2 linked regions of the Siphonobacter curvatus genome follow. The protein of the gene in region 2 interacts with the protein of the main gene of each other region in a pairwise test. Links are inferred from orthologs where the notes say so. Each region holds a gene or a part of one and is shown on either strand. Other genes may lie near its edges.

Evidence for each region.
Region 1: the proteins of ruvA (region 2) and ruvC interact in binary tests that used the Escherichia coli proteins (3 or more experiments, as listed by UniProt). The link is inferred for Siphonobacter curvatus from one-to-one orthologs.

What each region holds. Positions count from the first base shown.
Region 1 is NZ_PTRA01000001.1:2,560,709-2,563,807, forward strand. Bases 204-2,969 are described here. They hold ruvC (crossover junction endodeoxyribonuclease RuvC), read right to left. Parts: upstream 1,993-2,969; coding sequence 1,414-1,992; downstream 204-1,413. Other genes in these bases: C5O19_RS10600 (response regulator), read right to left, coding at 204-1,151; C5O19_RS10610 (lysylphosphatidylglycerol synthase transmembrane domain-containing protein), read left to right, coding at 2,067-2,969. In the rest of the region: more of C5O19_RS10600, read right to left, coding at 1-203; more of C5O19_RS10610, read left to right, coding at 2,970-3,062; C5O19_RS10615 (glycosyltransferase family 2 protein), read left to right, coding at 3,059-3,099.
Region 2 is NZ_PTRA01000001.1:247,605-250,794, forward strand. The notes cover bases 68-2,924. They hold ruvA (Holliday junction branch migration protein RuvA), read right to left. Parts: upstream 1,865-2,924; coding sequence 1,271-1,864; downstream 68-1,270. Other genes in these bases: sov (T9SS outer membrane translocon Sov/SprA), read right to left, coding at 68-990; C5O19_RS01010 (lytic transglycosylase domain-containing protein), read right to left, coding at 1,949-2,924. In the rest of the region: more of sov, read right to left, coding at 1-67; more of C5O19_RS01010, read right to left, coding at 2,925-3,190. UniProt on the Escherichia coli protein: The RuvA-RuvB-RuvC complex processes Holliday junction (HJ) DNA during genetic recombination and DNA repair.

The sequences.
Region 1 (3,099 bases), 2.3 Mb from region 2 along the record:
GGTTTTTCACTTAATTCAATCTTGCCACTTTCGAGCTTTGAAAAGTCCAGAATGTCGTTGACAAGCGTCATCAGTATTCCCGAAGACGAACGAATGGCTTCCAGTTTGGGCTGTTGTTCTTTCGGCAAATCCGTTTTCACCATTTGCTCCGAAAAGCCAATAATGGAGTTAAGGGGTGTCCGAATTTCATGACTGATGGTAGCCAGGAAATCGCCTTTCATTTTGGCATACTGCGTTACTTGTCTACTGTACTGTAACAAGGAAATTTCGTTTTTGTAGAGTCTCCAAATGGTGTACAAGATACTGCACGTCAGGAAGAAAATGATGGCAATGCTGCCTTGGGAAAGTAGATTCAATTCCTGGACGTCCGTAAGCGTACCCGCCACTAGTTGCTTTCGCTGCTGTTCGGCCTCTTCTTCTTCACTTTGCTTCAAGCCAGTCAGTGTCAGTTGAAGTTTCGAAAAAATCAGTCCGTTCAGACGCAGTAATTCTTTCTCCGTTGCGTTTAGTTCTTTTCGATAGGCCAGCAAATCCTTATAGTAATTGTCCATCGCCCTCAGATTCGTTTCGTACATCGCGGTAGTTTCCTTGAGTAGAGAATCCGATTTATTTTGCGTTGATGAAACTTTGATCTGATTGTTATACGAGTTTTTATTACTGATTGCTTCGGCCAAACGACCCCACAGTTTTTTGCGGGAGCGTTCCTGCGTCACTTTAACTGAGTCGACTTTTACAACTTGCTCCGAACGTCTGACTTTCACCTTGGGTTTAGGCACCAGAATCGGTTGTTCTTCTCGGATAGCAATTTCCTTCGTAGAAAGAATCAATAAACTATCGGTAAGCGTTTTCAGGTAGGAAAATTCTTTATTTTTATCCTTTTTTTGCGTCAGCAGTTGGCTCACACCTGCCGGTAATGTCTTTTCATCTTTCTGCTTTTTAAATTCTTCCAGAATCTGCGATACCGTCGCAATTTGCGATACAAATTGACGATGATAGGACGTATCTCCGGTGACCGTAAACAATCGGCTATTATTTTCAGCGATGTACAGAATAGAGATACAGGTATCAATTTTCTGGTAGTTGTTTTTGATGTTACTCAGGCCCTCAATGTTGTGTTTAACTACGTTCGTTTTGTTCTTACGTACCAACACAATGAGGGCAAAAGTTGATAAGATAAGCAGTAGAAAAGCTAACCAAAGAAACCGTTTACCAACTGTTGTTTTTGTGTCTTTCTCCATCTCCCGTCAAACTAATACTACAAGCTTAGTATTTTATACTCAGTTATTTAAACTTATTTAGTCCTTAAAATCAACGTAACTCAAAAGTAGTAAGTTTTTAATCATACTTTACAGTAAACACAAAAAAACAGCACTCTTTTAAGTGCTGTTTTTTTAAAGAGTTAGTACTAGTTTATTACTTGATACGATCTTGATTTTCAGATAAAAAAGCTGCCCAACTTCCCTTTTTAGCCTGTTTTATGCCTAAAGCTTTTTTACCCTTGTTTGACGCCAATGTGTTTTCGTGATAATAATGACAAATTGCTACGCCGAGAGCATCCGTAGCATCGAGTCGCTCCCCTTCGAGTTTCATTTTCAGAATACTTTCCAGCATATACGATACCTGCTCTTTGGAAGCATTTCCATTACCCGTTACGGATTGCTTTACGGTCTTGGGGGAATACTCTACGATGGGAATCTGTCGAGCCAGAGCGGCGGCCATCGCTACGCCCTGAGCACGACCCAACTTTAACATGGATTGTACGTTCTTTCCAAAAAAAGGAGCTTCGAGGGCCATCTCATCCGGCGAAAACTCGTCGATGATGCCCGTAATCCGCTCAAAAATTTTACCCAGTTTTAACTCATGATTGTCGTACTTGGTGAGATTAATAACGCCGTACTGCAATAGCGTAATGTTCCCTTTCTCCACTAGAATCAGTGCGTAGCCCATGTACCTTGTGCCGGGGTCAACGCCTAAAATGATCTTTTCTGCCATAGCTTTGCAAAGGCTTTCTCAAAAAATGTACGGAGCACTCTGCCCTTCGTATGCTTTTTGTCAGCCTTATTCCTATGCAAAATAACGTCAATTACGCGGCTTTTCGCCGATTTTTTCTCTTTCTGCTGCAGTGGGTATTACCGGTAGTGATTATCTGGCTGGTGATCCGAACACTTCAGCAAAAACAACAAGACCTGGGTAGCGTGTGGGAGGCCATCCAGGTAGCTTTTACCGGACAAAATGGCTGGTGGCTGGGACTGACCATACTGCTCACGGCTTTAAACTGGTCGATTGAAGCCTGGAAGTGGCAGGTACTCGCTCGAAAATTGGAATCACTCAGTTTTTACACGGCGTTGCGGGGTGTACTAGCCGGCCAGTCCCTGGGTTTTATTTCGCAGGCTAACGTAGGCGACCTGACCGGTAAAATGGGCTTCTTACAAGCGAAAAACCGACTCAATAGTATTGGAGCTTTTCTGCTCGGTAGTACGCTGCAGTTTCTGGTGACGTTATTCGCGGGTACGCTGGCTTATACGTACTTTCTGTACCGCATGCCCGAACATCCCGGTGTAGGGCACTTCATTGCTCTGGGCTTGCTTTGGTTAACGACGTTGTTAACGGTCTATGTGCTTTCGTTAAAACACAAGGCGGCCCCTACCCTTGAGCGTATTTCCTGGCTGGCGTCCTCAGCCCGATTTTTCCGCGTATTGGAGACGTATTCTTCCGGTGACGTTCGCTTTCTGGTTTTTTTGGCTTCCTTCCGTTTTCTGACGTATAGCATCCAGTTTCTGCTCGTCCTGTATGGTTTTGGCGTATCGCTTCCGGTGCTCGATCAGCTGACGGTGGTTTGGCTGTTGTTTCTGACCAAGAGTGTTATTCCGGCGTTCAGTTTCCTGAGCGACCTGGGTATACGAACGTTCAGTACGCTTTATTTTTTCAGCTTTTACCGCGTTGATCCGGCCCTGGTAACCTCGGCCTCACTCACGATCTGGCTACTGAATATCCTGTTGCCCGTACTGGTCGGCATTGTGTTTGTAGCTCAACTTCGGTATTTAAAAAATCAACCGGCATGAGTATCCTATGGATCGGCTTGCTGCTGTTTGGCCCCGT
Region 2 (3,190 bases):
TTCACGAATGGAAAAACCACGATTCTGGGCTCCGTTGCGAAGCACAATGCTCTGCCGCTTAGAGCGTTGCTGAGCTGCGACCAGATTCACATCCAGTTTGCCAAACCGCAGGGCTACGTTCGCTCCAAACAGGTTTTCAACACCCGGAATCAGCTGACTGTTGGTGCGAAAACTCGTATTTCCGGCTTCCACCCGCTGGATAATGTCTTCCTCCTGATTCCGAAAGCCAAGTTTGAGTTTGTTTTCGAAGTTGAAGGCGGCTTTCGTATCAAAATTGGTATTCAGGTTAAGTTTATCCCCAATCTTCCCGGCGAAGTTTACGGCAATCTGTTCATTAAAAATGAAATTACCCGTTCGCCGCTGCCGTACCGGAATCGCCGGATTGTCGATACTCTGATGGAGATAACCAAAGTCGAGCAATACCGAGCCATTGGGAAGGAAGTCGATGATGTTCGAGCCAAAAATCCGGTCGAGCGAAGGATCAGACAGTTTGATTTTAGGGAAAAGACCCCGGCCCGTCACTTCACTTTTTCCGTCGCTTCGACCCGCGTATTCCCGAATTAAGTCCCGATAGGAAGCGTTGTTCTGAATTCGCAGGTATTCGTCCAGCGAGATGTTTTCGCCGGGCCGGTACGGAATCGTCCGGTCGCCTACTTTAAAGGCGTCATTGACGGTAATTTTCTGATCCAGGGGATTAAACCGAAACTGGGTTTGTAGGTCTTTAGGATCAGGTGGGATTAAAGGGGATTGTGGGAGTCGATAACTAAACCGACTGGCTAAACGATCCGATACTTTTAATAGAGGTCGACGTCCGGTTTTGGTTCTGTACAAGGTGTCTACGCGGGCTGTGTCGGGTTGAATCTGCTGAGCCTGAGCCATCGCAGTACTTGCACCAAACAACAAAAAAGCCCTTACTAATCCTGGTACAGATATCCATCGCCGCCGCCGGGAATAAGTTCCTGACTTTCGAACGGGTTGGAAAATTCGCATTGTTAGGTAAAGTGTCCTTCGCAATATGATCTATTGAAAGAGTAGGCGTGTACACTTCGGGGGAACGAAGTGTTGGGTTACCGCATCCTTAAACGCCAAAACTAAAAGTAAAATTGCAAAAAAAGTGGGATAGGCTATCGCTTGTATTCGATTAAGAAATGATAAATGGTAGCGAATGGTTGATTCAACTCTATTTTAGGTATATTAACCTGGTTTTTTAAGCAAAAAATCTTTCCGAAAGATAGACTTCGGAAAGATTTTTGCGGGTGTATTGGGGTGCTTACCGTAAGGATTGTTTGATTAAATCTTCAACGGATGCATTAGGATCTTTTTTCAGTAGAGTATCGACTGATTTTTCGGCAACGGGACGGGGGATACCCATCACAATCAAAGCCGAAATAGCGTCGGTACGAGCTCCAGCGTTGGGACCGAGGAACAGATTGGTCGTCATACTTCCCGAAGCCAGGTGATCTTTCTTGAGTTTATCCTTGAGTTCAAGAATAACGCGTTGAGCCGTTTTTGCTCCAATCCCCTTGATGCCCTGGATCACGCGTAAATCTTCCGTAATAATCGCCTGCCGGATCTCGACCGAAGAAAGGGAAGAAAGCATCACCAGAGCCGTGTTAGGACCAATACCTGATACGCTCACTAAATCCAGGAAAAGCAGTTTTTCGCTCATTTCCTGAAAGGCGAACAGGATGTGGGCATCTTCCCGAATATTTAAATACGTGAACAAACGGCAACGTTCGTTTACCTCCGGTAAAGCCGAATACGTTTGCAGGGAAATACGTACTTCGTATCCAACGCCCTGTACGTCGATAATGGCGTAAGCAGGTTCTTTATAAGTGAGCTTGCCTTCTAAATAAGCAATCATTTGCTGGGATGATGAGCAAAACAAGCCACGGGGCGTATCGTCCGGTGGCTTGTTTTAGTAGTACTGGATGAAATATCGTTCGTGTTAAATCACTAACAGTTTCTGGCCGGGGTGTACTGCATTACCCTTGATTCCATTGAGCTTACGTAATTTGTCAATGGAAATACCGCCGTAACGTTGTGAGATTTTCCAGAGCGTATCGCCGGGTTGTACGGTGTGATACTTGCGGGCTTTGCTCAAACGTTCGTCACGACTAGTAGCCGCGGCGGATTTACTCACGGTAGCCACAGCGACCTGGGTTTGCGGTACGCTCACTTGCTGGTAAACGACTAGATGTTGTCCTGCCTTAATTCTTGAATGGCGACCCAGACGGTTCCAGACTTTCAAATCCTGGCTTGCTACCTGGTAACGGCGGGCAATGGAAGATAGCGTCTCGCCACGGTGTACTCTGTGCGAAACCCGCTTTGATTTCGTACGGACGACCTCTTCATTCAGAGCCGCACCTGACGGTTCTTCCTCATCGGAGGTATGCGAGGCTAACATCACGCGTGGAGAACCGGCGTAATTCGTAGCCGAATCCAAAATGGAACGACGGTGAGCGTAGAAATACTTCAACTCTTCTTTCGGCAAACGAACAGGATAACCCTTCGTACCCTCGGGTAGAACATCGGTCAGAATGTGCGGATTCAGTTGTTTTACCTTGTCGTAGGAAAACTGTCCGACCTGAGCTAAGGTCCGCAGATTCATGTACGAATTAACGTGAATGGTATCGAAGGCAACCACTGTATGCATCGAGTCGGGTTTGATTCCGTGATCAGCCGCGTAGTGCATCATGTACACGATGGCGGCGTATTGGGGAACGTAACCGCGAGTTTGCTTATGTAAATGTGGATAGACTTCCCAATACGTATGCTTACCCGATTTGCGGACGGCTCGCATCACGTTTCCGGGGCCGGTATTGTAGGACGCCAGCATCATTTCCCAGTCGTTATTAAAGATACGACCTAATTGCAGGAAGTACTTACAGGCGGCTTCGGTAGCCTTGTAGGGGTCGAAGCGTTCATCAACGTATTTATCAATCCGTAATTTAAAATCGATACGTCCGGTACTGGGCATGAATTGCCACAGACCACCTGCTCCAGCATAAGAAATGATTTTGGGATCGAGACGGGATTCAATGAGGGAAAGGTACTTCAACTCATCGGGGAGGCCGTACTGGGCCAGGTACTTTTCGAAAATGGGGAAATACAGGGCTTTTCTTTCCAGCATTTCCTTCACAAACGAAGGTTTACGAAAGGTAAAAAACTCGACAAACTGATGGGTTAC